Regions from separate parts of the Sporomusa intestinalis genome, predicted to be linked through region 2. Evidence: riboswitches for the same ligand, from Rfam matches in the RefSeq annotation. Region 2 holds a riboswitch; each other region holds the start of a gene.

Region 1 (10,084 bases), 2.6 Mb from region 2:
TGCGGCTTTATACATTGCTTGCAGGCAAGCAAAAAAGGGCCTTCCGGCGGGAAGGTCCCTTTTTTATTATCCTGTGCAGTAACTTTTTACTCTTTAATATCCTCGGCTAAGATTTCCGCAACATGTTTAATTTTTACCGCCGGCAGCTGTTTGTCAAGGCCGCCCTGAATCTGCATCATGCAGGCCGGGCAGGCCACGGCGATCACCTCGGCGTCACTGGCCTTGATGTTGGCAATTTTCTGCTTAAGGATAGGCATTGACAGCTCGCTGTATTTGACCCCGAACGCGCCGGCCATGCCGCAGCATTTGTCGCAATCTTTCATTTCCACCAGTTCATAGCCCGGAGCGGCTGCCAGCAGCTGCCGCGGTTCAGTGTAGAGGCCGAGACCCCGCTTCATATGGCATGAGTCGTGGTAGGTCACTTTTTTAGGACCGGCTGTTTTGGTCAAGCGGCCGGCTTTTTGGTATTCTCTGGCCACAAAGCTGGTAAACTCACAGACTTTGTGGCCGATTTTTTCAGCCCGCGCCTGCCATTCCGGCTCGTCGGCAAATAATTCGCCATAGGTTTGATGCCAGGTTTCGGCGCAGGTGGGGCAGGCCGAGAGGATGATGTCGGCCTTGGCCGCCTCAAAGACTTCGATATTTTTCCGGGCAATCCGCTTGGCTGTGTCCTTATCGCCCATACCGAGGACCGGTTTGCCGCAGCAGCTTTGTTCCTCCGGAAAAACAATCTCCATGTTCAGGTCCTGGAGCACCTTATATACGGCTTCACCGGTTTCGGGGAAAATAAAATCAATGTTGCAGCCGCTGAAAAAAGCAATCCGTTTGGCCGGTTTATTTATTTTTTTGGTTACTCTGGCAACCCGGTCACGGAAGGGGGAATCAGCGACCGCCGGCAGGCTGCGGTCTTTGGCCATGCCGGCCAGAAACAAAGGCAGATGGCGGATTAAGCGGCCGGTTTGAAAGGGTTTCTGCCCAATAGCGGCCAGGCGCAGCAAGGTATGAAAAACCTTGCGGTTGGCCAGGACGTTTTCAAATACCGCTTTAACGCCGAACGGCAGCCCATGTTCCCGGACGGCTTTAGCCCGGAGCTCCTCGATGAGATGGGGGATATCAATCTTGCCGGGGCATATCTCGACACATTTGCGGCAGCCGATACATAACTCATTGATTTTTTCAAAGTCCCCCATGCTGTTGAGGAAGGCCGTCAGGATGGCGCCGATGCCGCCGGCATAAATATGACCGTACACATGGCCGCCTACCAGCGTATAGACGGGACAAACGTTCAGGCATGAGGCACAGCGGACACATTGGTAGATTTCTTTGAATTTGTCATCACGGGCTGCTTTTAAACGGCCATTATCAAACAGGATAATATGCAGTTCCTTTTCCTGTTCCACCCATTTGCCGTCCTGCTTAACCATTACCGGGGTAACTCCTGCGGTCATGGTCATATAGCTGGTCATCAGCTGGCCGGTGGCGTTGCGCGGCAGGGTGCGCAGGATCGGGGCGGCATCGTTGATGGTGGGGATCAGCTTTTCATAGCCGATGATAACAACATGAATACGGGGCAGGGTAGTTACCAGGCGGGCATTGCCTTCGTTGGTTACCAGGCCGATAGCCCCATTTTCGGCGATGCCGAAGTTTGCCCCGGAGATACCCATGTCGGCCTGGAGGAATTCACTTCTGAGGGCTGTCCGGGCCGCCTGGACCATAAAGGGAATATCAGTGGGAATTTCCTGTTTCAGTTCCCGGGAAAAATAATCGGCAATCTGCTCCCGGTTTAAATGGATGGCCGGCATAACCATATGGGAGGGCTTGTGACCGGCCAGGGAGATAATCCATTCGCCCAGGTCGGTTTCCTTTACATGCAGCCCGGCTGCCTCCAGGTCATGATTCAGGTGAATCTCCTCGGAGGCCATGGATTTGGATTTCACAATCCGTTTTACATTCTTTTCCCGGCAGAGATTGATAAGATATTTTTTCAGGGCTTCACCATCGTGGGCCCGGAACACTTTGGCGCCACGCCTGGTTGCTTCGGCTTCAAATTTAGCAGCCAGGTTGTCAATGTCGGCAACCGCCCCGATCTTCATCTGCCGGACCTGCTCGCGGAGGGCTTCCACATCGGCCACATTCTCATAGGCTTTGGCCCGCGAGACAGGGTAGGCCTCGGCAAAGCGGCCTAAGGCGCCGCGTAATATATCGTCATTCAGTTTCTCTTCTATTTCATTTTTTATATTCCGGTTGTTTGTATTCATTAACAATTACCTCCGTTAACTTCTTCATCAACGGCAATAATGATAAACCGGCTGGGGCCATGCACGCCGATTGTCAGCACCCGCTCAATGTCGGCCGTGCGGCTGGGACCGGTAATGAAACTAATATAACCACGGTCATATACCTTGGAGATTACCTCCATGGCTTCTGTTACACCAGGCACAACATGACCACTGTTCATAAAGGCAACATGAACAGGAGGAAGCATGGAAACCAGGCGGCTTTCAAAGGCCATGGCATCCTGGCAGACACTGCCTGATTCAGCGATGGCAAATTCCACCGCCGAAATGCCAATGTCGGCGCTCTCCGCATGCTCGGCAATGTCGGCCTGGTCGGTGTACAGAGTAACACCAAGCTCGGCCAGGGCGGCATTGATGCCGGCTGCTTGTTGCAGCGGGCTGTTGACAGCTACAATTTTGCGGGCATTTGTGTACTTAACAAGGCTGGTAATGACTGCGGCAGCTTCGGCTGCTGTTTTGACCCGGAAAACCTCAGCGGCGGCGTTTTTGGCCCTGGCCTCAAACTCTGAGAACAGGCTGAGGCCGTCGGCATAGGCTGTAAACGCTTGTTGCCAATGCTCACTCACTTTTTTCAAACTCTCCACTCCCCCAAATAAAAAATTAGATGTTTGGTATGATGGTCTGACCAGTGTAACATTCCGCATGGAGATGAAAAAATCCTGTTTGAATTCGCAAAAAATTGCATAATTTTTGCAATTAAGAGGCTAACTATTAAAATTCATAATTATTCGACCAGCCAGCAGGAAAATACATAACAATAGGGAATTATATTTAGGATAATAATTTGATAAGTGTAGGGAACGGGTGCTTCACGCTTAATAGGGAAGTCCGGTGCAATACCGGCACGGTCCCGCCACTGTATTGGGGATGCTGCTTAAATTTGTGCCACTGGGAAACCGGGAAGGCGAGTAGTCCGGCAAGTCTAGCTTTGGGTTTGGTGGATTACAAGGTCGCGATGAACCAGAGTCAGGAGACCTGCCTGTTCCGGCACATGCCGCTAGTACTTCATCTGATGAAGTACTGGGACCTACGGAAGATAGGCAGGTGTGGGTACAATAATCAGGCAAAAAATTTTCTTGTTTGGTATTTACCCCCTGCTCAAGGGGGTTTTTTGTTGTCTGATAAACCGATGCGCAAGGGGATTACCACCGGGACCTGTGCGGCTGCCGCTGCCAAAGCGGCGGTATTGGCCTGGAAAGGGCAGTCTGTGGCAGCAGTTGAGGTAATTTCACCCCAGGGGGTGGCGCTGGCAGTGCCGGTGGCCGGAAGCTCGGCAATTGCCGGCGGCGGTACGGCCTGGGTGATAAAGGATGCCGGTGATGACCCCGATATTACCAACGGGGTAAAAATTATGGCCGAAATGATGGTAAACGATGAGCCTGGCGTAGTGATTAAAGCCGGGGAAGGGGTCGGGACCGTGACCAAGCCGGGTTTAGCGGTACCTGTCGGTGAACCGGCGGTAAATCCCGGGCCGCGGGCCATGATTATCCGGGCGGTTGGGGAATGCCTGCCGCCGGGCAGGGGCGCGGTCGTGACAATCTCTGTGCCCGGCGGGGAAAAACTGGCTGCCAGGACGCTGAATCCAATCCTCGGGATTGTTGGCGGTTTATCCATTATCGGCACTACCGGTATTGTGGAACCGATGTCCGAAGAAGCGTTTAAAAATTCGCTTGTGCCGCAAATCAGTGTGGTGCAGGCACTGGGCTATGATGAGATCGTGTTTGCCCCGGGCAAAATTGGCCAGGATATTGCGATCAACCGTTATGGCATTCCGGCTGCCGCTGTTGTTCAGACCAGCAACTTTATCGGCCATATGCTGGAGAATGCCGTTAAATATGGTATGCGCCGGGTACTTTTATTCGGTCATCTCGGGAAAATCGTCAAAGTGTCGGCCGGCATATTTCATACCCACAACCGGATGGCTGATGCCAGACTGGAGACACTGGCCGCCTATCTGGCCGCCGGCGGCGCACCGCAGGCCGCGGTCGAGGAGGTTTTGGCCTCCACTACGACCGAGGCTGTCATGCCGATTATAGCCCGCTATAATATGACGGCTGTGTACAAGGTGCTGGCTGAGCGGGCCAGTGCCCGGGCCGAGCGGTATGTGTTCGGCGATTTGACTGTAGGAACCGTGATTGTGACCCTGAAGGGCGAAATACTGGGGCTTGACCAGACTGCCAGGGAAATTGGAGGCCATTTAGGATGGAACATCAGATAATCGTTGTGGGCATAGGCCCTGGCTCGCCTGATTATGTGCTGCCTGTCGCGAGCCGGATTATCGCCGGGGCGAAGGTTTTGGTGGGCAGCAAGCGGGCGCTTGACACATTCGGCTCAGCCCATCAGACCAGGCGGATAATCGATAAGGATGTTGAGGGCGTGCTGGATTTCATCGGGCAGCAGCTTGCCTGTGAGGATGTAATTGTGCTGGTGTCGGGCGATCCCGGCTTTTACAGCATGCTGACTGCCCTTAGGGGCCGGTTCGAACCTACGCGTATCCGGGTTGTTCCCGGCATCAGCTCTGTGCAGCTGGCGTTTGCCCGGCTGGCCGAAGTCTGGCAGGATGCGGCCTTAATCAGCATGCATGGCCGCGAGGCGGCCGATGAGCTGCTCCGATACCGGCCGGGGTATAAATTAGGTATTTTAACCGATCATCAGCATAACCCAGCCCATATTGCCCGTGTGTTGCTGGCGCAGGGGTGGCCGGAAACGGCCTGTGTCTGGCTGTGCGCCAATTTGTCTTATGATAATGAAGCGGTAGCGGCGCTGACCTTGGCTGACACAGCGGCAACCCCCGGGTTCGAACATAGCGTAATGGTGGTGAAGGCATGAACCATAAGCTGGGAATTCCCGACAGTGAGTTTATCCGCGGCGGCATCCCGATGACCAAGCAGGAGATCAGGATTTTAACCCTGGCGAAAGCCGGCATCGGTGCTGCGGACACGGTGATTGACATTGGCGCAGGTACCGGCTCGTTGTCGGTCGAGGCTGCTTTGCTGGCCAGCCAGGGGCGGGTATTTGCCATTGAGCGGGAAGCGGAAGGGGTTGACTTAATCAAGGCTAATGCCGCTAAATTTCAGGCTGCCAATGTGGAGGTCATACTGGGCTCTGCCCCGGAGGCGCTGGCAGGACTGCCGGCGGCTGAGGTTATTTTAATTGGCGGCAGCGGCGGCAGGCTGTCTGAAATTCTCAGTTGCGCCGACGGGTTGTTGAAGCCGGGAGGCAGAATGATTATCACGGCAGTTACGGTAGAGACCTTAGCTGCCGCCCTTGGCAGCATGCGGCAACGGCCTGAATACCAGGTGGAAGCCTGCTGCGTTCAGGTTACCCGGCTCCAGCAGGCTGGCGCCAGCAATATGTTTAAAGCACTTAATCCGATTTATATAATTGCCTGTGATAAAATGGGCAGCTGCCGCAACATTACACAGTGAAGAAGAAAGGAGCACAAGTAAAATGCATGTATTTTTTGTAGGAGCCGGACCTGGCGACCCTGAGCTCATAACCGTGAAAGGGCAGCGTCTATTAGGCCAGGCGGATATTATTATCTATGCCGGTTCGCTGGTAAACCCGGCGCTGCTGTCGCTGGCCAAAAACGGGGCTGTGATTTACAACAGCGCTTCTATGACCCTGGAAGAGGTTATTGCCGTGATGGCGGCGGGGGTTAAGGACCAGAAGCTGGTAGTCAGGCTTCATACCGGTGATCCCAGTATTTATGGCGCCATCCAGGAACAAATGGATGCACTGGCGGCCCGGAATATTACCTTTGAGGTTATACCGGGGGTTAGTTCCTTCCTGGCCACCGCGGCGGCCTTAAAGCAGGAATATACCCTGCCTGACGTGTCGCAAACAGTAATTATTACCCGCCTGGAAGGCCGGACGCCGGTGCCGGAGAAAGAAAAACTGGCGGCGCTGGCCAGCCATGAAGCAACGATGTGTATTTTTTTGAGCGTCCATATGCTCGATAATGTGGTTAAAGAGCTTGTTGACGGCGGTTATCCCTGGGAAACCCCTGTGGCTATTGTCCAGAAGGCTTCCTGGCCTGATCAGCAAATCTTCCGCGGCACACTGGCCACGATTGCCCAGGTTGCCCGGGAGAGCGGGATTGACCGTACGGCCATGATTGTTGTGGGGAAAGTCTTACATACCGATTATGCCTTATCCCGCTTGTACGCTCCTGAGTTTGGCCATATGTTCAGGCAGGCACAGGAGGAGGGTCGGTAGGTTGTGAAGCTGGCAGTCATTTCCGTGACTAATAAAGGGGCTGAACTGGCAGGGCGCTTAGCGCCCTGCCTGGGGGCCAATGTTGATTTATATGTTAAGGCTGGGCGCAATCCGATCAATTCACCGCACTCCTATCAATCCTTAAGTGAGCTGGTTCAGGAAATATTCCCGCGGTATGAAGGGTTTATCTTCATTATGGCAACAGGTATTGTGGTAAGGGTTATTGCCCCCTATGTCAAGGATAAACGGATTGATCCGGCTGTGGTGGTCATGGATGATGGCGGCAACTTTGCCATTAGCCTGCTGGCCGGACATATCGGCGGCGCCAATGATTTGACCCGGCTGATAGCGGCCGCTGCCGGCGCCACCGCGGTTATTACCACCGCTACCGATATTGCCAGCCTGCCGGCTGCAGATGTGCTGGCAGTTAAGCTGGAGCTGGAAATAGAGCCTTTTTCCGCCTTAAAGACAATCAATTCGGCAATCGTCAATGGTGACCGGGTCGTATTTTTTATTGATCATGCCTTACCCGGGTATGAGCGCTATTTTGATTTGGCGGCGAAACAGGGGGTTGAGCTGGCCTGTCTTGATGAGCTTACCTGCCAGGATGGGTACGATGCGGCGGTAATTATCACAGACCGGAATCTTGCTGTTGAGAAGCCTCATCTCTATCTGCGGCCGGCCAGTCTGGCCGTTGGTGTGGGCTGCCGCCGCGGCGCCACCGGCGGGGAGGTCCTGGCCGCGATCAAACAGGCCTGCGGCGAGATCGGCCGTAGTGTCAAGAGTATTGCCGTGATTGGCAGCACGATTGTCAAAGAGCATGAGATCGGGCTCTTGGCGGCGGCGGAGCAACTGGATGTGCCGATTGAATTTTTCAACAATGAACAGCTGGCCCGGTGTATTGAACAAAATAAATTATCATTATCTGATTTTGTTAATGAAACGATAGGAGTGGGAAATGTATGCGAACCAGCAGCAATTCTAACAGGGCAGAGCAGCAACCTGCTGTTGACGAAAACCAAGTATCACAAGGTAACTGTTGCCATTGCGCCGGTAAAATATCGGTGGTGGGAATAGGGCCCGGCAGTTTGCTTGACATGACGCCCCGGGCCCGGCAGGCCATTGAAACGGCTGAGGTTATTGTCGGCTATGACACCTATTTGCATCTGATCCAGGATTTGCTGGCAGGCAAGGCTACGATTGGCACCGGCATGATGCAGGAAATTGACCGTTGCCAGGCGGCTGTAGAGCAGGCTATGAGCGGCAAGCAGGTGGCCGTAATCTCCAGTGGTGACCCCGGCGTCTATGGAATGGCCGGCCTGGTGCTGGAGCTTGTTGGCAAATACCCTGCCATCCTGCAGCCAGAGGTTGCCGTGGTGCCGGGGATCAGCGCCGTCAGCGCCGCCGCCGCCGTTCTGGGGGCGCCTCTGATGCATGATTTTGCAGTTATCAGCCTGAGTGACCTGCTGACCCCGTGGGAGATTATTGAAAAACGCATCGAAATGGCCGCCGCCGGCGACTTTGTTATTGCCATTTATAATCCGAAAAGCATCAGGCGTACAAGTCAAATTGAGGCCGTGCGGGCAATCACCCTGAAGCATCGCGGGCCGAATACCCCTGTGGGCATTGTCCATCATGCGACCAGAGACAAAGAGGATATGACGCTGTCTACCCTTGAAAGTTTTACAAATGAGCATATTGATATGTTCTCCCTGGTGCTGATTGGCAACAGCCAGACGTATGTGGCTGACGGGAGAATGATCACGCCCCGGGGCTACCGGCTGTGATTCTGGTGCTGGCCGGAACTCTTGACGGCCGGGAACTGGCGCTGGCGCTGGCGGCAATGGGTTATCCTGTTGTCGTCTCGGTGGTCAGCGACTACGGGCGCAATCTGGCTGAAGCGCCGGGGCTCAGCGTTCATTCCGGCCAGCTGGCCCTTGCGGACATGAAAGAGCTTATCGGCGCCCGGGGCATTAAGGTGCTTGTCGACGCCAGCCATCCTTATGCGGTGAATGGCTCGGTCAATGCGATGGCAGCGTGTGCAGCCACCGGTATTCGCTACATCCGGTATGAGCGGGCCGAAGCCTATATTCCGGTCGATTACAGCCGGCTATATACAGCCGGCGATGCCAGTGAAGCCGCTAAAATCGCGGCCGGACTGGGCCGCGTGGTTTTTCTGACCACCGGCAGCCGCACCCTCGGACTATTTAAAAATGAGCCCTTACTGGCCTCCTGCCGGCTGATTGCCCGGGTCCTGCCGCAGCCTGCGGTCATTGCCGAGTGTATGGAACTGGGGTTTAGCCCTGGCGACATTGTTGCCATGCAGGGGCCTTTTTCCCATAATTTTAATGTGGCAATGTTTAAAGAGTATGGCACTGAGGTAATTATAACCAAAAACAGCGGCGTTATCGGCGGTGCCGACACGAAGCTTTCGGCAGCTGTGGAACTGAACCTGCCGGTTATTGTTATTGGCCGCCCGGCTGTGGTGTATCAGAACCTGTGCCTGACCCGGCAGGAAGTAATTAATATGGTGCTGGAGGTAATATAATGGAATTCATAAAAGACCCGATGGCCATTGAGACCCGCAGTATGGAGATTATTGCCCCTTATCTGTCCGGGTTTAACTTAGACGAGCAATCCACCAAGGTTTATTCACGCATCATCCATGCTGCCGGCGACCCGGACTATGCCAACATTATAAAAATTCACCCTGAGGCTATAGCGGCCGGTTTGCAGGCCCTTAAGTCCGGCTGTGATATTTTCTGTGATGTGGAAATGGTGCGTACCGGGATTAACAAACGCCGGCTGGCCGAACTGGGAGGGCAGGCCTACTGCCTGGTGGCTGATCCGGCTGTGGCGGAAGAGGCGAAAGCGGCGGGGATTACCCGGTCAATGGCCGCGATGCGCACCTTCGGCGCCAAGCTTAACGGGGCCATTGTGGCGATTGGCAATGCGCCGACAGCGTTGTTTGAAGTGTTGAAACTGATCAAAGAAGAGAATATCAAACCGGCGCTGATCATAGGCGTGCCTGTTGGCTTTGTCGGTGCGGCGGAGTCCAAGGAGCTGCTGTATACGACCTCGTCCGTCCCCTTTATTACCGTACTGGGCAACAAAGGGGGCAGTCCGATTGCGGCCGCCTCTGTCAACGCGGTTATGTACATGCTGGGCCGCTAGTAGCGCGCGGGTATACGGTACGGCGGCTGTGGCTCAGAACAGTGGCAGCGCGCAATTAGGAGGATGTTGATATGAGCCAAGTGCATATTCCCCGGGTGGTTATTGCCGGGGTTAGCAGCGGGGCAGGCAAAACAACAATTGTTACCGGTATATTGGCGGCTTTAGCCGGACGGGGCCTTGCCGTTCAGTCTTATAAGGTTGGCCCTGACTATATTGATCCGGGGTTTCACCGGCTGGCCAGCGGCAAGAGCGCTCATAACCTTGATACCTGGCTGGTGCCGCCGGACTGTCTGGCGGAAATCTTTGCCAGTACGGCGGCGGGTAATGATATTGCCGTTATCGAAGGCGTTATGGGGCTGTATGACGGCGGCCGGGCCGGTGTCAGCAGCACGGCG
Region 2 (10,084 bases):
AACATGCCAAATTACGTACTATTATGGACAACACCTGGGCAAGCCACGTCCGTTTTCGACCGCTTGAACACGGCATAGATATCGTTGTGCAAGCGACGACAAAATACGAAGGCGGGTATGGCGATACGCCGTCGGGCATGGTGATCGCCAAGCATCCGCAAGATCTGCAGCGCATCGCCGACGAATTGCGCGCAACCGGTAATGGCGCGGTCGCACCAACGACTTGCTCGCGGCTGTATCACAGAATTGATTCGACCGAAGAACGTCTCAATCAACACGCCGACACCGCAGCGCGGCTGATCGAATGGTTTTTGCAACAGCCTTTTGTCACCGGCGTCCTTTCGCCGACTTTGGCGACCTCACCTTATCACGAACGGTTTACACGTTATTTCAGTAAAGGCAATGGCCTGTTCAGCGTCGCTTTCCGTCCGGACCTGCCGGCAAAGCACATCGAGGCTTTTGTCGATGCCCTGAACCTGTTCTGGGTTGCTGAGAGCTGGGGCGGGCATTTGTCGCTGGTATTGCCGGTGCATGCCAACCGCGAAGTCACGCCCCTGCCGGAGGGGTATATTTTACGCTTCCACGCCGGACTCGAAGATTACCGGGATCTTGTGCGTGATCTCCAGCAAGCGGCCGAGGCTGCCTTGGGAGAGGAAGGGTAATAGAGTATATGCCTGCATACAGCCTAATAACGCGATGGCGGCCGAGGCTGGTTTGTCATGCGGCCGGCTTAAGCAGGCAGGATACATACTATAATTTATACAAATGACGAGGTCAAGGATATGGCTAATACTAAACGGGCCTTAAAGCGGGAACAAATTCTTGCAGCCGCTAGGGATTTGATAAAAAGTAATCATTACGATGAAGTGCGCGTCGAAGATATAGCGAAAGCTGCAAAAATGGCAAAATCAATGATTTTTTATTATTTTACATCGAAAGCTTCTGTATATTTGAAGATTTTACATGACTTGCATGTGGAATTAGTAGCGGATTTTATCAGTGAACTTGAGCAGGTAGCGCCTATGAGCGGGGAAGAGTTTAAAGGTTTTGCCATAAAAATGACCGATAAATTTATTAAGGAACACTACTTGCTGATAAAATTGCTGGAATATGAAGACATAATTAACAGCGAGTGCGAAAAACACGAGGTTATCGAAGAAAAGCAGCGTTTGACTATGTTATATGACGGACTGCATAGTAAAGTATTAGGCAAAGTTAATGATTTTAACCGAAATGAAATTTTTTATATTTTTGAAGTACAAATGCATTTTATCCGTGGTTATTACCGGCAAATGATTAGCAGCGGCAAATTCTACAGCGAGCAAAGCGCTGAGTTATTATTTGAACGGAAAAGCTTATATGAGTTTCGGGTAGTCCGTATGCTGCGTTTCTTTATTGATGGCATTTTATACAACAAAAGTAAAAAATAACCTTGACAATAGTAAATAGAGAGTTATAGAATAATAATTAGACCCGGGGTCGAAATATTAGTCTAATTTAATACTTGTGGGGAATAGGTGCCGTACAGGCTTAATAGAGAAATCGGTGTAAATCCGATACAGTCCCGCTGCTGTAATAGGGAGTCTTTTTTCAATATGTCACTGGATCTTATCTGGGAAGGCGAAAAAAGGCGATGAACTTAAGTCAGAAGAACTGCCTGCTCCTGATTACTTTTGCCTGCGATCGACAAGGCGAGTAATGCATAAATAAGAATATTGCTTAGCGTTGAGCTATTAGCGCTAACTTATTGAATAAGCATACTTCCGCTGTCTTCAAAAGCGGAAGTATGCTTATTTTCTGTTAATAATTGTGGCCAGATTATTGATTGCAAAAAAGTCATAAGTGAATTGGGCAATTTTAAGGGGTGTGTTTAGTGCGTTATAAATATAGCCTTAGGAAAATGATTTTACTTTCACTACTCACTTGCAATGCAGTAAGCAGCACAAATGCCGAAGCCGCCCAGGAGGCTGCCGAAACCTTTCATTTAGCTGGCATAGTGGTTACCGCAACGGCAACGCCGGTAAGTGCTGCCGATAACTATTCGGATATTACGGTAATAACAAAACAGGATATCGAAAAAAATCATTACCGGACAATTTATGATGTCCTGGAAAATGTCCCAGGTGTGAATACCCGCATGTATGGTACGGGTGTTGGCTATGAACTGTCGGGTTATTCGGCACCGACGATTCGTGGCGCTGCCGCCATTGTGTTAATTGACGGGGTAAATCAGGGGATGAATCCGGCCTTTCGCGGCGGTGCTTCGGAATTTGACATGAAAGATATCGAAAGGATTGAAGTGTATAAGGGTTCTGCTTCCACGATTTACGGTGCTAACGCCGTTGGCGGCGTTATTAACATTATTACCACCCGCCAGCAGACAAAGCCGGAGACGACAGCTAGTTATACAGCCGGCAGTTATGGCTACCACGCGTTTCGCGTCAGCAATCAGGGCGCGGAAGGGAACAGTTTCTGGTATATCAGTGCCGCGAAAAAAAATCAGGGTAATTATAAAGACGGTCACGGTAAAAGTCATGCCACAGATTTAGACGTACAGGACATTAATTTCAAATACGGCTATAGTGTAAACGAATTTACCGATGTGATTTTTAAGTATTATGCAAACAGCCATGATATCAATTATACGGAAGGTTATGGCGATTACGATGCACCGCTGTACGGGTTCCATGATCTTAGCGCCCTAACGATGATTGTTGATTATAAAAACAAAGAATTGACGGAAGGCAACCAGTTTTCCATCATCCGTGGCCGCATGGACAGTGAGCGCCATTGTGACGGCCTGTTGCCGGGCGGCAAATCCCAGACCGATGATACGGATGTAACAAAAGTGGCGGTCAGCAACCGTTATTTTCGGCAGCTTGATGCAAGGCACCGCATCAGCACAGGCTATGACTACAGCACCTATAAAGCAGTTGGCTCCAGCCGCCTGAGTGAAAGCGCTGTTTATTTGCAGGACGAATTCCAGATCAATAAAAAATTAAAATTTACGGCCGGTGTACGCCGGACAATGCCGAAAGAGTATGAGTATAATACGTCCAAAAGCTTTAATCTAGGCTATAAGGTCAACAGCCGCTTGAATTTATTTGCCAACTCGGCGGACTTCTATGTCCCGCCCTCGGAAGGACAAGTTTTTGGAAATTACTTGTATATTCCTAATTATGATTTAAAGCCGGCTTCCGGCAAAACGAATGAAATTGGTTTTAACTTTACTGTTGATAAGAACACGCAAATTACTGTTGATGTGTTCCGGCGTAATGAAACCAATGGCTTTACCTATAAAAATGTTGCCGATGGCATGAGACAATATATTAATACTGCGAACGAAAATATTTATAATGGCTTTGAATTCAATATGGCGAAGAAATTTGACAAAAATCTGTCTGTTGATTTGGGTTATTTCAGAATGTGGTCCGGACATAATCCCATTGTTGTTTCGACTCCGGCTGATATTGTCACACTAGGGGTTGCCTACAGACAAGCCAGATACGACGTTGGCCTGAAAGGGATCGGACGTTATGATATTTGCCGGCCGTCATCTATTCCCGCCGGTGTAAAATTTTTACCGGAAGAGACTTTCTGGGTTTGGAATCTAAGTGCCAATTATCAGGCCAGCCAAGATACGAAGGTATTCGCAAAGGTCAACAACTTGTTTAATGAATACTACATGCCTGTCAGCTGGTATAATTCTACAACCGGGGTGATGGCTGATGTCAGTGCCAAAGGGCGTAATTTCCTATTAGGTGTTGAATATTCATTTTAGAGGTGGCAGGAGGCGCAGAAGGATGTATTTACAGTTAAGGAAAAAACGGCTTGTTGTATTGACCGGCTTAGTGGCACTGGCCTTGTCGGCCGGTGGCTATGCAGCGCCGGCAGCGGAGTTTACCCTGGAGCAAGTGGTTGTTACCGCAACGGGAACGCCGGTGGAGCTGGCAAAAAGCAATGCCGGCATGGTAGTTATTACCGGCGAGGAAATTGAAAGAAATCATTATAAAAGCTTGTACGAAATTATGGAACACGTACCGGGCTTTAATACACCGCTGTATGGCGATGGCATCGGCTATGAGATATCGGGCGAGACGGCGCCGGCATTGCGGGGCTCCAATAAGGTGGTTGTGCTTGTAGACGGAGTTCGTCAAAATATCGGGACCTCTTATAAGGCCAATGCAGTCAATTATAATATGACTGATATCGAACGGATAGAGGTGTTGCGTGGCTCGGCTTCCGTACTGTACGGCGCTGATGCGGTCGGCGGGGTCATTAATATCATTACCAAACGGCCGGGAAAAATCACAGCGCCGGCGGCAGAGTCCACGCTGAAATACACTACCGGCGATAACGGCTATCAGGTTTATAATCTGGGGACACAAGGAACAGACGGCCAGAGAAGCTACTGGTCTGTCCACTGGCAAAAGAAAAACAGCGGTGATTTTACTGACGGGAATGGCAACGCCAATCCCCGGGACCTGGATGCCAACGATATCGAGTTGAAATACGGTTATAAAGCGAACGACAATACCGATATCCTGATAAAGTACCAGCGTCACCGGCAGGATATGGAGTATGCCAGGATTTACGGCGATGCTGTTTTTCCCTGGAACGGCCATCTTAATTTAACTGCCTTGACTTATATTATTGATTATCGTAATGACGACCAGACGGAAAGCAACCAGTTTGCCGCCTATCACGGCAGGGTGGACAGTTGGCGCACAGGCAGCTATATTTCCGGCTGGAACAATGCCAATGATCCCGGACAGGGCTATAAGTATGCAACCACTAATGAAATTGTTAATTATAGCGCCTGGAATATAAGTGACCGTTACTATAAGCAGCTTAATGACAGCAACCGCCTGGCGGCGGGCCTGGAGTACACGCGGTACGACGCCGGTACTGCGGTGCTGGCGGAAAAGGCCATCTATTTGCAGGATGAGCTGCAGCTGGCTGACAAATTAAAATTTACGGCCGGCGTGCGGCACACGCAACCAAGTGATTTTGATGCCAAAACGATTGCCAGCTATAATCTGGGCTATGCGGCCGATGACAGCGTAAATCTATATCTCGCCTCCAACGGCTTTTATCAGACACCGACGGTGACGGAGATCTTCGGCAATGTGCAAAATGGCGGCGGGTATTATGGCAATCCCAATTTAAAGCCGACAAGCGGCCGCACCGATGAAATCGGCATGAATTGGCAAATCAATAAAAAATCAAATCTGCAGGCTGATATATACAAAAGAAGCCAGACAGATGCCATCGCCGCCTACTCACAGGGGTCAACGTCAAATCCTTCCTACTATTGGAACATTCCCGGGACTATTAGCACGACAGGCTTTGAAATCAGCTACAATACGCAATTGGCTCGCAATCTCTATGGCAGCGTCGGCTTTGCCAAAATGAATCCGGAGGAGGAAAGCACCATTGTCCGCTATGCCAAACGGCAGGCAAATATCAGCATGACGTACAAACGGGATAAATACGATATCGGCATTCAGGGTGTGGGCCGGTTTGAGGTTGTGCCGACAAGCACGTTTCAAACAAACAATGTAAAATTTATTCCCGAAGAAAGCTATTGGCTCTGGAATGCAAGCACAAATTATCGTGTGAACAAGGATACAACCGTATTTTTAAAAGTCAATAATCTGTTTGATCTCTATTATATGCCGATCACCTTATACAGTGCCGTATTGGCTGATAACAGGGTGTATATGCCGTCACCGGGACGCAGCTATATGCTCGGTATGGAATGCAAATTCTGATAACGTAACTGTAATTTCTTTATGCAGGCAGTAGGAGAGAAACGGGATGAAAACGGAATTTTTGCGTTGGGATAGCCTGATTTTGGTTGGCGATTGCGCCGGTGCTCAGTTGCCAACCGCTCTCTCCCCTTTGGTGCTTGTGCTTCCCCCAACCAGCGCGGTAAAAGGATCATGCTGATGAAAAAAATATTTGCCGGATTGTTGCTGCTGATTCTATTTGTTGTCTTGCCTGGTCAGTTACATCAGAAACATAAACAGGAAACCAGGGACGTTCTGCGGATTGGGACAACGATGCCCCAGGATGTATTTAGTATAAATTCACAGGAGGGTGCCTTTGGGCGCATGGGATATAATGCCTTTGTACAAGCCCTGTTCGTGAATTTGGATGAAAACTTTGCGTTGCAGCCGGATTTTATGCGCAAATGGGAAGTCAAAGACAATAAAGAAATTATTTTTACTTACCCAACGAATGCAAAGTGGCATGACGGTTTGCCGGTTACCGGTGAGGATTTATTGTTTACCTTTGCGTTTTTAAAGAAAAAAAATACGCTCAGCAGCAGATATATTGAATCTGTCGAACTGTTGACTGGCAACAGGGTCCGTATTGTGCTAAACCGGCCAATTGCCTATGGCTTTTTACGGGAATATGCTGCATTTTTCCAAGTGTACCCGAAGCATATCTGGGAAAGAGTAGAAAACCCGGCACAATACCAAGGCCAGGATGCTGTTATTGGCTGCGGCCCCTATCGCTTTGTGCGCTATGACGAAACGGCACGGGTGTCTTATTATGAGGCCTTTCCCGCTTATTTTCGGGGAAAGGCCCCGATCCCTAAGGTTGAGGTTCATTCGTTTGCTACCCAGGAATCGTTGGTAGCGGCGCTGAAAAGCGGCCAGGTGGATGCTATTTATGACTATAGTTCGCCCATACGGCCAACCATCATCAGCTGGCTGCAGGGAACAGAAAATATCGATCTGGGCGAAAGCGTCAATACAGGCAATTATCTGCTGACATATGGCTTTAACAGCAAAAATACCAGTAATTTAGTATTGCGGCAGGCTATTACCAGTGCCCTGGATTATGCCCTGATGGCCCAAACCATAGCCGGGAAGTACGGGGAGATCGCCGGGCGGGGCATTATTTCCCCGGGGAATATCGGCTTTGAGCCGCAGCTCCCCAGGCTGAGCCAGGATGTTACTTTGGCGAATCGGCAATTGGATCAGGCCGGCTATGCTGATATCGACCGGGATGGTTATCGGGAAAGCCCTACGGGAGAAAAGATTGATCTCTTAATTACGCCAAATTGTAATGCAAAAAAAGAAATTAATTTGCGCTTGGCCGAGATTATCAGGAAAAATTTGCAGGCAGCAGGCCTGCGCTCGCACATCGATTATGTGGCTGCCAGAAATAAAAAGGCCTGGCAGGGCCGTATCAGGCAAAATCAGGATTACGAGATTTATGTCGGCTACAATACCCCGGGCGTTGCGCGTTTTCATACAGCCGCATACTACATGGTGTCGCCCGCCTTTGGCTTCCATTGGGGAACCTGCCCGGACGCAGAATATGCCGCCGCTTTCATGGCCATGTTAGAGGCCAGGGATGAGGCGGATTATATTACAGCGGTAAAAAATCTTCAGCATATCCAAGCCGGTTTATTGCCGGGCGTGTCACTTGGCTGGGAAAAAGTGTTTTATCCTTATCGAACCGATAAATTTGAGGGGTGGATCAATTATCCAAGCTGGGGCGTTATTAACAGCAAGACCTGGCTTACTATCAGACCGAAACAGGGGCGATAACAATCAAAGATTATTACCGGGATTGTAATTTTTTGGGAATGAAACCGATCGCGGTCCTGCACCGTTATGGGGTCAACGGCAAGATTGCCGGCAGTATCGCGGCGATAGCCGAAATTCAAAAGGCCCAGCCAATCCTGCATGCGCCGCGGGGCTGCGGCTTTCACTACCGGACATCGGCGCGGACCCGGTTTGCCCCGAACTATAAGCTGGAAGTTACGAATGTAGAGAGCCGCGATATTATCTTCGGCGGGGAAGAAAAGCTGAGGGCTGAAATTAAAAAGGCGGATAGTGTAAACCAGCCGGCTTTGATTGCCGTCATTTCCTCCTGTGTGTCGGCCATTACGAATGATGACCTGGCCGGTATTGTCAAACAGGAACAGGCCAACACCAAGGCCAAATTGATTTATGTGCAGTCGGAAGCGTTTTCCCACCCCCATAAAAGTTGTTCGATACAACGGCTGCAGGAGCGGGTGGAGAATGCCGGCGGCACAAAGGCCGCAAGCAAAGTGCAGTACCAGGGCTGCGGTTTTATCGAGGTTATGAATGCTTTAACCGAGCAGGTTATGGAACCGCAGAAAGTTGTACCGGGAACCGTCAATATTGAGAGCTTTGGCTGGGGCTACGGCGGGGCGGAAAGATTGCGCATGGTAGGCACGAAGCTGGAACAAATCAACATTAAAGTCAATTGCTTGTTACCGACGGCGACAGTCCAACAAATTGCAACAGCGCCCCGGGCGGAATTGAATATTGTGCGCCGGCTGCGGTGGGCGCAGCGCATGCAGCAGCATTTCGGCACGCCCTATTTGCATTTTCCCAGTTTGGAGGACTGGCCTGGCATCGAAGGCATCCGTGATTTTTATGTATTGATTGCGCAGCAGTTTGGCCGGGAAAAAGCGCTGGCAAAAATATTGCGGCAAGAGTGGCAGGCGATTCAGCCGAGGCTGGCCAGGGCGAAAGAGTACCTGGGGCAATTTCGTTATGCCCTGGTAGCACCGTCCCTTAGCCAGCTGCCGGAACTGATTCGTCTTTATGAGCAAAGCTATTACATGCCGCTTTCAGCCATCTGCTTGATTTTACCGGACTCGTACCGTCGTGAGCTGGGAATCGATACGGCGGTGATGGCGAAAATGTTCGCGAATGTTGATAAGGCATTGGCGGAAACGGCGTCCAAGGCGGAGCTTTTCGTTAATCCCAGCGATGGGGAACTGTATTCTATTTTTGCACAGGCCGATTGTATTGTCGGTACGAATAATCCCCGCTTTGAGGGCAAGGGCGCGGCCCTGGTGCCTGCTGTTCACGATTATCGGCCGCTGGATTATGCAGCGTATGTAACCGTCCTGGAGAATTTGGCCCATAAAATGCAAACCAGGAAACCAAAAAATAATTTGTTATTATCACGGCTGCTGTTCAGCCATGATTACTATCCGCTGTTGGCAGACAAAGACTGCCTGGCGTCGCGGGAGCTGTGGCTGAGAATGGGGAGGACGAGATCATAATGAAACCAATGGCAAGCTGTCAGTTGTTAGGCGCTTATCGCGCCTGTGCCGGGATTGCGGACGCTGTACTGCTTTTTCACTCCGTTATCGGCTGCAGCTGGGGGACAATGACTTACCACATTACCAAGCATATGGATAGAATCCATCAGGCAAGCAGTGTCGTATATGATGAGGATGTCATTTACGGCGGCGAAAAAAGCCTGCGCCGGGCGTTACTGAATAGCGAACAATTGTATCCGGCGGCAGCGGTAATCATTGTTATCAGCGGCTGTGTCCCTCATATAATCGGCGATGATGTCCGGGGAATCATTGCGTCCGTGCCCTTGACAAAGCCGGTTGTTGTGTTGGATTCGCCGGGCTTTGCCAGCGGCGACGGGGAGGGGTTTGAAAATGCGCTGCTGACATTGGGGCAGCAGCTGAAAAAGCAAAACAAATTGCCCGATAGCGTCAATTTACTGGGACTTTCTATCCAGGATTTTAAAGCCGAGGCCGATATCGCGGCAATGTGCGGCTTGCTGGGCAACAAGGTAACGGTAAATACCGTAGTTGGCTGCGATCCCTATAACAATTTATTGCAGGCGCCCAAAGCGGCGTTGAATCTGGTATTCCAAAGGGGCATAAAACTGGCAGAATACATGAAAAACACGTTTGAGATTCCCTATGCGGTTGTGGATTATCCCTACGGAATCGCCGGCTGTACGGATTTTTTGCGGCAGATCGAGCTGGCAATGAACATTGATTTTTCGGCTGAAATTGCCGGCTTGCAGGCCGGGATCCAACCTGTTCTGAAACGGACGACCCACTATTTGCAAACCCTGTACGGCCTGCCGGCAGCAGTGCTGGGCGACAGCGCGCATGTAAGCGGTCTGCAAAAATTTCTGGCAGAGGAAATTGGCATGGATATTGCTGTGGCGGCTGAACATTCGGCTCAGGATGGCCATGACATTTATAACAAAATTCGACAAAGCAACAGTGTATTGATTTTTGGCTCTTCTTTTGCGAGAGAACTAAGTGAAGAAC
Region 3 (10,084 bases), 1.2 Mb from region 2:
ACCAGGCCATGGTCAGGCGACCTACAATCTAAATGTTCTTCCCTCCCTAAGCAATATTGAGCGCATTGAGATCGTAAAAGGAGCGGCGTCAGCAATATATGGCTCAGACGCTGTAGGTGGTGTTATTAATATTATTACCCGGCAAGGCGGCGAAAGTCGTTCGACTCTTGATATCGGAGCCGGCTCCTGGGGGTATAGGCAGTATGAGCTTACCACAGCAGGCGCTGAGGAAGGCTGGAACTGGTTTATTACAGCAGGGAAAGAAGAGCAGGATCACTCTGCCTATAAAGATTTTAAATTTGGCACCGTAAAAGATATGCCGAACAGCGCGTATGATCAGAAAAACATGACAATCCGTATTGACAGGGAATTAAGCGACACGACCTCACTGACATTCAGCGCGGAGCATGCTGACGACCATAAGGGGCAGCCTTATAAGCCACTTGGTTTTATAAACCATAATCCCAGTGCGTATTTAGATACGCTTACCAATAACTGGGATTTGACATATAATATGGATAAATCATCAACAACCCCGGGATACTTGCGCTTGTACCAAAATTATCATAAGTATGAATTGCATGATACCGATGAGGATTCGATGTACAACAATAAGGAAACCGGCATTGCCTGGCAGGATGGCTGGCACCTAGATGACAAAAACCTTTTGGTCGGGGGCGTGGAATGGCGCAATACCCGGGTGCAGCACACCTCAATGGGTAATCAGGAAATTACCAATAAGGCAGCATACTTGGAAGACCGGATGCAGCTAAATGACAAATGGATTCTGACTCCAGGCATCAGGTATGACCACCATAGTACGTTCGGTTCCAAGGCAACGCCGCGGGCTTCATTGAACTACCAGATGGATGAAACCACAGACATGTACATATCGTGGGGCAAGGTTTTTAATGCGCCGCTGGTAGATGATTTATTCTGGCCGGAGGAGGGTAGTGAGTATGAGTATGGAGGGCAAATCTACCGATACAAGCTGGTCGGCAATACCAACCTAAAACCTGAAACCGGCTATACGACGACAATAGGCATCAATAAAAAATTGGATAAGCGGACATATGTTAAGGCCAGTTATTTCCAAAGCAAGCTGCACGATGCAATTGACTGGGGCTCATATACATATGATGACAGCGGTATCTCTACAACTGTATATACACCGTCCAACATCAACGAATTACGCAAAAAGGGTGTCGACATAGAATTACGGCGGGCTATTTCGCCACTCTGGACTGTTATGACAGGATATTCTTATTTAAAGGTTGAGGAAAAAACTGGTGCTGCCTATATTCAGGACCCGGAAAACTCGCAGCCAAACGGTTACCGGCTAGGGGTTAGCTATGCCGATGAAAAATGGAATATTGATATTGATGGCACGGGGGCTACCGGGCGCAGTGCAACGAGGTTTACCTCTTCACGCTACTGGATTGTGGATCTGGCTATGAATTATTCTATTGATAAGCATGCCCGCGCCTATTTCAAAGTTAATAACTTAACAAATCAAGATTATGAATTAGTGGGAGATTCCCAACTTGGCTCGTTCCCCATGCCAGCCCGCAATTATCAGTTAGGCGTGAAATATTCCTTTTGAGGTTACAGCCAAAGTGATTTGATATAAGACCCAAAAATAGTTTCTGATTATACTAAGAGGTTGTGTTTTGCCTCTACCTCTTTAATGTAAGGTTACATCAAATCAAAACCGAAGGTGTTTGACAACTCCTGTCACAAATGGTATTATTAACATGTATAATATTCAGACATTGTAATTAAATAATCATGAGTTAGGTGCCCTTATGGGCTTAATAGGGAAGCCGGTTAAACACCGGCGCGGTCCCGCCACTGTAATGGGGAGCAAAACCAAGATATGCCACTGAGACATAACTGTCTTGGGAAGGTTTGGTGGAGTGATGAGCCAGAGCCAGGAGAACTGCCTAGCTGACAGTCACCGTTTAACCCACGAGCGATGGGGAGGGGATTACAGTCGCACCGGCTTGCTGTGGCATTTACTGCCAGGTTGGCTTTGTGTTTGCTGCTGAATTCACTCCTGGTCATTGACCAGGAGTTTCTATTTAGTGTGCGCTGTAAAAATTTCCCGGCTGTCGTGGCAGCCGGGTATTTAATTTTTTATTCATTTTTACGGGAAAGGGAGATGCGAAATGATAAAAACAAGAGATGATATATCTAAGCTGACGATAACCAGGATGGCAATCTATTATAACGCCCTGAAAAAAATGCTGGATGATGGCGAGACTATGTGCCTGTCCATTCAAATCGGCCAGCGTACCGGCATAAGCTCGTCGATAATACGCAAAGACCTGTCCTCTTTCGGTGAGTTCGGCACCAAGGGTGTCGGCTACAGGATTGATTTTCTGCTGCAGTGGATTGGTGAAATTCTGGGCTACAATACGGTTTGGAACACCATTGTGGTGGGCATGGAGATGCCTCTGTTATCGATAAATTGTTACCAGAATTTCCTGCCGCCCGGCTTCCGGATCACTGCGGTTTTAGACATGGATGAGCGGAATTACGGCGTCAGGATCCCTGAACTGGGTTTAACAATTGAAGCCCTGCGGAATCTGGAGACTGTGGTGTTGAAAAAGCAGGTGAGTATCGGGTTGGTAGCGGTGCTGCCCGAACAGGCCCAACTCGTTACTGACAGGCTTGTTGCAGCCGGTGTTGCCGGTATAGCCAATTTTACCCAGACCCAGGTAACAGTGCCTGAAGGCATTGCTCTGATCCAAATCAACGCCGGCCCGATGATCAGCCAGCTTTCCTATGATTTGGCCCGCCCTGTGCCTGCTCTGCGGTCTATTATTTGATGGCGTGGCAGTTGTAAATCGCGCTGCTAAAGCGGCAGCGATTTTCCCTGCGCCGGTTATGGAAAGCGAAGCTTCTGCAGCTTTCCTTTGGACCGGGTATAATATTCACTATATTCTGTATAAAACAGGATGTGTTTGACAATAGCTGATAACGGATGCTATTATTGGTAATAAATAAGCTGTTTTTCTGAAAATTGAATAGTAGGAGCCAGGTGCCTTAAAGGGCTTAATAGGGAAGTACGGTTAAAAGCCGGCGCGGTCCCGCCACTGTAATGGGGAGTTAGCCTAAGATATGCCACTGAGACGCAACCGTCTTGGGAAGGTTTGGGTGTAACGATGAACCAGAGTCAGGAGAACTGCCTGTCTGTCAATCACCGTTTTTACTCACGAGCGATGAGGAGGGGATTTAGAATATCAATTGCGGTTAATTGTTACGGTTATCTGGATTGATTTCCTCTGAACAGAACCCTCCCGGCCTGCGCCAGCGAGGGCTTTTATTTTTGTGGTACCTATGTGGGAGATTATGGAGGAGGCAATAACTATGGAGCAAGAGCAAAACAAGTCATCAAAAAAGGCTATTGTCGTTGTTAGCTTTGGAACTTCTTATCAGGAAACCCTTAAACTAAATATTGAAACTGTCGAAAACAAAATCCGCGCTAGTTTTCCCGAATATGAGGTGCGGCGGGCTTTTACTTCGCGTACCGTCATCAAACGTTTAGCCGCTGCCGGCGTTCAGGTTGATAATGAGATCCAGGCCTTACAGCGCCTGCAGGACGAAGGCTACAAGGAAGTATACCTCCAGCCTTTGCATATCGTGGCAGGTGCCGAATATGAAAAAATCAGGGTCCTTGTTGCCCATTACGCCCATGCCAAGGAAAAAGCTTTTGATAAAATCCGTTTGGGCCGCCCTCTGCTGTATTGCATGGGTCATGAGAATCATCCCGATGACTACGAAATTGCCATTAATGCATTAAAGACGCAGCTGCCTGCCGATGATGGCGCCAGCGCTGTGGTGCTTATGGGCCATGGCGGTATGCATCCGGCTAATGCTGCTTACTCGGTGTTGCAGCTAAAACTGGCAGACGCCGGCTTAAACAATGTTTTTGTGTATACTGTCGAAGGTTTTCCGTCTTTAAGCCGTATTATTGACAAACTGAAACTGCAACAGGTGAAAAAAGTTACCCTGATGCCATTTTTGCTGGTGGCTGGTGATCATGCAACCAACGACATGGCCGGGGATGAGGAAGATTCGGCGAAGTCGCAGTTGTTGGCGGCCGGCTTCCGTGTTGATGTATATTTCCATGGTTTAGGAGAGAATACCGCCATTCAGGATATCTATGTAAACCATCTCCGCTCTGCCATCGCCCATCCACTTCATGGCCACCGCCAGGCTGGGGGCAACTGCAGTCCCGGCCACAGCCACGCCTGCGGCAAAAGCCACGGTCACCGGCACGGACAGTCATAAGCCGGAAGTTGGTTATTGGCCGCTACCGTGTGGCTGGAAGCAGCCGGACTGATTTAACAAAATACAGCTGAAACAGGTGCCCTGCGGGGCTTAATAGGGAAGTCCGGTGGAACACCGGCGCGGTCCCGCCACTGTAATGAGGAGCAACTCCAATTATGCCACTGCGACGCCACCGAAGGAGGCTAGTGCCGAACACACCAGAAGTGTGTCGACGGTGCGACGCCACCGAAGGAGGCTAGTGCCGAACACACCAAAAGTGTGTTGACGGTGCGACGCCACCGAAGGAGGCTAGTGCCGGACACACCAGAAGTGTGTCGACGATGCGACGCCACCGAAGGAGGCTAGTGCCGGACACACCAGAAGTGTGTCGACGGTGCGACGCCACCGAAGGAGGCTAGTGCCGGACACACCAGAAGTGTGTCGACGGTGCGACGCCACCGAAGGAGGCTAGTGCCGAACACACCAAAAGTGTGTTGACGGTGCGACGCCACCGAAGGAGGCTAGTGCCGAACACACCAAAAGTGTGTTGACGGTGCGACGCCACCGAAGGAGGCTAGTGCCGAACACACCAGAAGTGTGTCGACGGTGCGACGCCACCGCTGCTAGCAGGTCGTGGGAAGGTTTGGAGGAGCGATGAGTCAGAGCCAGGAGAACTGCCTGTTTGACAATCACCGGTTGACCTACGAGCGATGGGGAGGGGGATTTTGCGATAACGCTTTTATAAAGCCGCAATAAACTCCTGGGTTAAGCTCAGGAGTTTATTTTTAGTTATTGCATCAATCGCAACAGCGGGTTTTTTGCGTCTACCAGAATTTATAAAAGAAATTCCGTGACATAAGAACGATTATACCCTAAAGGGCACAGGCGGCTTCTGCCATCGTCCCCAAGGACTTGACATAAGCCGAGTCTTTTCTTACGAATTGATGGAGAGAGGAATACAAGAGAAAAAAATGAAAAAAATTGCGTTTTACGGCAAGGGCGGGATTGGAAAATCGACAACAGCAGCCAATGTAACGGCGGCCCTGGCGGAACAGGGACACGCTGTCTGCCAGATTGGCTGCGACCCGAAAAATGACTCTACCAGACTGCTGCTTGGCAGCACCTGCAAACAAACAGTGCTTGATATGGTCAGAAAATATGGCGACGATGTGACTACAAGTCATGTGGTTCATAACGGTTTCCGGGGGGTTAAATGTGTTGAGGCCGGCGGTCCGGAGCCGGGGGTAGGCTGCGCCGGCCGCGGAATTATTGTTGCTTTGGAGAAGCTTAAAGCCCTGCAGTCGATTGCGGAAGATCATATTATTTTATATGACGTACTGGGCGATGTGGTGTGCGGGGGGTTCGCCGTGCCCATCCGTGAAGGCTACGCCACTGATATCTATATTGTGTCCTCCGGTGAGCTGATGTCGCTGTATGCTGCCAATAATATCGCTAAAGGGGTAGCAAGGTTTGCCGGCCGTGGTCAGGCCCGGCTTGGCGGTATTATTGGCAACAGCCGTAACATCGTGCATGAGCAGGCTTTATTAGAAGAGTTTGCCGCCAAACTTAATACCCGTCTGGTTGCTTATATCCCCCGGGATCAGACTGTTCATCAGGCGGAAATTCGCCGGCAGACTGTTATCGAATGGAAGCCGGACTCACCCCAGGCTGCTGTTTACCGGCAACTGGCCGCTTTGATCCTGGACAACCAGGAAATGTCCGTACCAACGCCCCTGGAATTTGAAGACCTTGAGGAACTGGTGTTGCGCTATGGTCAAGAGTAAGCGGCCCGTTGTCTCCCTGAAGAGCGGCTGCAGTTGCAGTATGCCTGGCGTGTGGCGGGCTGTAGCCCACAGCGAAGGGGCTGTAGTGATTTTTCACAGCCCTAAAGCCTGTGCCCATATAACCCAGGAGATGGGACTGGGTATTCATTACCGCCAGATATCCCGGCAGGAGTTTATGCCCGGACGTTACCGGGCCCCCTTAATTAGCAGTGAACTAAATGATGAACATTCTATCTTCGGCGGAGCGGAGCAGCTGCGGGCCTGCATCCGGTCTGTAGCCGGGCGCTACCGGCCCGGTTATATTGTGATTGCCAGTTCCTGTGTGGCCGGCATCATTGGTGATGATATCGCCGAGGTGGCCGCTCTGGCTGAACAGGAATTTAATATACCGGTTATTGCTTCTCCCTGCAGCGGGTATTTGGACGGAGAATATCATGCCGGTTTTTACCATACGGCCATGGCTGTGGCCGAGCGTTTGGTTACTCCGCAGCCTGTGCTGCCGGGCACGGTTGCGCTTTTAGGTGACCGTGGCGGGCCTGACAGCGAGGACTGCCGGGAAATGAAACGATTGCTCGGCTACTTTGGCTTAAAGGTCCATGCGCATTTTCCGGGCTATACCTCGCTTAATGACATGGGTTTGGTTGCCGCGTCATCACTGAACATCCTGATTGGCGGCAGGTCCCAGTCCTATGCCTGGATTCGCAAACTGGCCGCCGGACTCGAAAAAAGGTGCGGCACGCCGTTTTTTGACCGGGACCATCCTATAGGCTGGTTAGGGACCGCGGCGTGGCTGGCTGAGCTGGGGGCCTTACTGGAACGGCCTCAGGCAGCCCGGCAGGCAATTGCCGCTGAACAGCAGCGGTTGCAGGCCGCTGCCGGGGAAAGCCGCCGGACCTTGCGCCTGGCCCGGGCTGCCTTAGTTATCGGCCGGCCGCTGCCGTATTTTGAACCAGGCTGGGTGCTGGAGCTGCTTGCCCAGGCCGAAATGGAGCTGGTGGCTATTGTCTTGCTGCAGGGGGTGACCGGCCAGCAGCAGGAATTATTGCGGCAGGCCCTGGCCGCATATACAAAGGTGCCTGTCCTGCTGCAAAGTCAGGCCGGGGAAGTATTCAGTACAACTGAGCTGGTGCTGACTACGCATGAATTAGATGATGAAACGCTGCGCCAGTTTTTTGTGCCGGTATTACCGCCTATCGGTATAAGCGGTTTCATCCAACAACTGCAAAAACTGGAACGCCTGGCCCAGCGTCCGGTCCAGCGGGGAGGAATATTATATGGCTGATCAACAGTGGCATGATGTCCAAAGCTGCTTCAATGCCTGTGCCCTGACCGGGGCGGCGGCGTTTTTTGCCGGGATTGAGGATGCGGTTATTGTCGGCAACGGCCCGTTGTGGTGCTATTTCTATGCCCTCCGCTTTCTGGAGCATGCCTGCCCTGATATTGGCAGCCGCTTTTTTTGCTCCCAGGTCGATAATGATGCAGTGATTTACGGTACTGAAGAGGCCCTGCTGGCGACTCTGCAAACCGTCAAGGAAACTACCCGCCCGGCTGTGGTATTTATTGAAAGCAGCTGCTCAGTGAGTCTGATCGGCGATGATCTTGCCGCGATTGCCCGGCAGGCCGCTATGGCCTGTCCGGTAATTTGTCTGGAAAGCGGCGGTTTGGGCGGGAGCTTTCAAGAGGGATACCGGGCCGCGGCTAAAGCCTATTTTTCCGCAATGCCGTTGCCAAAAGGCCTGCCAGGAAAGGCGGGCACGGTCAATTTATTGGGGGCCACCTGCGGCTATTATAATGCCGTCAGTGATATACAGGAAATTAAGCGCCTGCTGGGAGTGTGTGGCTACCAGGTGCTGGCCTGCCCGGGGGCCGGTTCCAGCCAGGCCGGCATCGCCGCCATGGCTCAGGCAGATCTGAATATTGTCTTACATGCTGAGCTGGGGCTGGAAACAGCTTTGTTACTGCAAGACCAGTATGGTATACCCTATGTGGCCGCGCCGCCGCCGTATGGGCTGGAAGGCTCCTGGGAATGGCTCTGTGCGCTGGGGCAGGCCGGCGGCAAGTCAAAGCAGGATTTGGCAATAGCCGGTAAGGAACGGGATTTGCTGGAGCGCCGGCTGCGCAGCGCCACCCTGGAGATGGAACGGATTTGGGGTGAACTGTGGTTTGACCAGGTGCTGGTGGCGGCCCCTGCTTCCACCGCACTGGGGATGGCCCAGGCAATACGGCGGGAGTGGGTGGACACCGCTAAGCTGACGATCCTTGCGCAGGGCGGAATTATGCAGCAGATTCCGGCAGGCTTAGGCCGGGTAATCGATGCCAAAAAAGACGGCCAGGCACTGGCAGACTGCTTAAATCAACTGACGACAGGACTGCTGCTTGCCAGCAGCAATGAACGGGTCTGGCTGTGTCGCAACCAACAGCAGGCGGTGGTGTACCAGAATATAGCCTTGCCTGTATATGATGAAATCCGGCTCAGTCATCGACCGTTTATGGGGCTGCAGGGAGCTGTTCATCTGCTGGAGAGCCTGTGGGAAAGATATATTGCTGTTTGCCAGCAATATTGAGCGGCGCTGCCTGCTCCAACCGGGAAGATGCTGCGGCTGAATTGAACAAAGAAAGGTGAGCGGGTTGTGGCCATGTTGATTGATTCGCATGAGGACATGGGTAATTTCAGCACCTATGTGCTGCTGCCTGTGTCGTTTTTATGTGCTGCTTTTTAGGTGGCCAGCCTCCGGATAATGGAAAAGGTGCGGGAGTAGAAGGAAAATTATGAAACTAACAGCATTGCTCAGTTTATATCTCATCGCTCTTTGCCTGCTGCCGCCATTAGGGGCAGGGCAAACAAATGATGATGTTACTATTTCGTTGCAAGTACCTTACTATTTAGGAAAACCGCGGGAAGGCGTCAGGCCGGGGAGTCAGCTGCAGGCCCTGTACAGCATCGAAAACCGCAGTCAGGCTGCGGTTGCCGCCACACTTTCCATTAAACTGCCCCCCGGATTTTCTCTAGTTGACAGGTCTACTGTATGGCAGGTGGAACAACACCCGGAGGGGGATATTCTGCAGCGGCACATTGACTTAGCCGGCGGCTACAGCCAGTGGTTCGACTTATTGACAATCCAGGCTGCGGCAGATGTAATACCAGGTACCTATGCCATTACCATCAGCGACGGCCGGCAGAGCCGGCAGATACCATTTACCGTAATTACAACAGGCCGGAGTCTTGGCAATCAGCCGGCAGTTATTGAGGAAATTATCCTGCCGCTGGACCGGGATGGAAAAAATGACGAGCGGTTATCACGCAATACACTGGTCATGCGTGACAAAAGCTGGGACTATTATAAAAATATTATCAATGGCAAAGGGGCCTCCAATCTGGAGGTGGAGGCGCTGCACCCGCTTACCCACATGCGGCTTATTGTCAATAATCCGTCTGAGCAGCAAAAACTGGTGGTTATTACGGCCCGGTTGCTTGATGCAAATAGCCGCGAGCCGGTGTCCGGCCTGTTTACGCCGGGAACAACCGGCGAGGATAAGGATGCCGGCTCACTGGGCGGGCACGAGGATAAGCTGGTCGCTTTTGCCGCGCTCACCGGTGAGTCCAGACAGGCTGTTCAACTGCCTGTTTATATGAACGAGCAGGCGCTGACAGGAGGGCAGTACATCCTGCGGGTGATTATGGAAGATGAGTTTGCGCCACCCATTGTGCAGGAAACAGTGCTTACTGTTGTTAAAAAGGATGTAAAAGCCCTGGCCATTATTGGCGGCGCGGCCGTTACTTTGCTGGCGGCGCTGCTGCTGGCTGTCAGTCGCGTCAGGTCTGTTCTGACAACGCTGAAAACCCGCTGGCTGGTGACGGTGGCTTTATTCGGGGCGGCGGCGTTTGCGGTTGTTACGGTGCCGTCCACCCTGCTCAGTGATTTCTTTCATATTCTGATGGGGCCTTTCGGGTTTATTGTTACCGGCTTATTTCACAGTATTATGCTGTATATGATGATCATAGCGCTGGTTATACTGATTCCCCG

What was found. A riboswitch is a leader RNA that binds a small molecule or an ion and turns the genes downstream of it on or off. The one in region 2 is predicted to bind cobalamin.
Region 1: another riboswitch for cobalamin. It lies ahead of cbiD (cobalt-precorrin-5B (C(1))-methyltransferase CbiD); the one in region 2 lies ahead of ACZ481_RS24355 (TonB-dependent receptor plug domain-containing protein).
Region 3: another riboswitch for cobalamin. It lies ahead of ACZ481_RS04135 (redox-sensing transcriptional repressor Rex); the one in region 2 lies ahead of ACZ481_RS24355 (TonB-dependent receptor plug domain-containing protein).

The regions. Positions count from the first base shown of each region.
Region 1 covers NZ_AP042390.1:2,314,881-2,324,964, forward strand. Annotated here, with positions in the region: gene ldhH (L-lactate dehydrogenase (quinone) large subunit LdhH) at 87-2,258, opposite strand; gene ACZ481_RS10660 (LutC/YkgG family protein) at 2,258-2,863, opposite strand; cobalamin riboswitch at 3,083-3,294, shown strand; gene cbiD (cobalt-precorrin-5B (C(1))-methyltransferase CbiD) at 3,427-4,515, shown strand; gene cbiE (precorrin-6y C5,15-methyltransferase (decarboxylating) subunit CbiE) at 4,500-5,126, shown strand; gene cbiT (precorrin-6Y C5,15-methyltransferase (decarboxylating) subunit CbiT) at 5,123-5,725, shown strand; gene cobM (precorrin-4 C(11)-methyltransferase) at 5,748-6,515, shown strand; gene ACZ481_RS10685 (cobalt-precorrin 5A hydrolase) at 6,519-7,592, shown strand; gene cobJ (precorrin-3B C(17)-methyltransferase) at 7,613-8,302, shown strand; gene cobK (precorrin-6A reductase) at 8,299-9,063, shown strand; gene ACZ481_RS10700 (precorrin-8X methylmutase) at 9,063-9,689, shown strand; gene ACZ481_RS10705 (cobyrinate a,c-diamide synthase) at 9,761-10,084, shown strand, end outside.
Region 2 covers NZ_AP042390.1:5,243,078-5,253,161, reverse strand. Annotated here, with positions in the region: gene ACZ481_RS24365 (trans-sulfuration enzyme family protein) at 1-662, shown strand, start outside; gene ACZ481_RS24360 (TetR/AcrR family transcriptional regulator) at 783-1,430, shown strand; cobalamin riboswitch at 1,499-1,675, shown strand; gene ACZ481_RS24355 (TonB-dependent receptor plug domain-containing protein) at 1,874-3,781, shown strand; gene ACZ481_RS24350 (TonB-dependent receptor plug domain-containing protein) at 3,804-5,774, shown strand; gene ACZ481_RS24345 (ABC transporter substrate-binding protein) at 5,952-7,568, shown strand; gene ACZ481_RS24340 (nitrogenase component 1) at 7,607-9,064, shown strand; gene ACZ481_RS24335 (nitrogenase component 1) at 9,064-10,084, shown strand, end outside.
Region 3 covers NZ_AP042390.1:898,144-908,227, forward strand. Annotated here, with positions in the region: gene ACZ481_RS04130 (TonB-dependent receptor plug domain-containing protein) at 1-1,603, shown strand, start outside; cobalamin riboswitch at 1,779-1,961, shown strand; gene ACZ481_RS04135 (redox-sensing transcriptional repressor Rex) at 2,169-2,831, shown strand; cobalamin riboswitch at 3,025-3,209, shown strand; gene ACZ481_RS04140 (sirohydrochlorin cobaltochelatase) at 3,373-4,296, shown strand; cobalamin riboswitch at 4,354-4,540, shown strand; gene ACZ481_RS04145 (nucleotide-binding protein) at 5,247-6,059, shown strand; gene ACZ481_RS04150 (nitrogenase component 1) at 6,046-7,341, shown strand; gene ACZ481_RS04155 (nitrogenase component 1) at 7,334-8,623, shown strand; gene ACZ481_RS04160 (hypothetical protein) at 8,829-10,084, shown strand, end outside.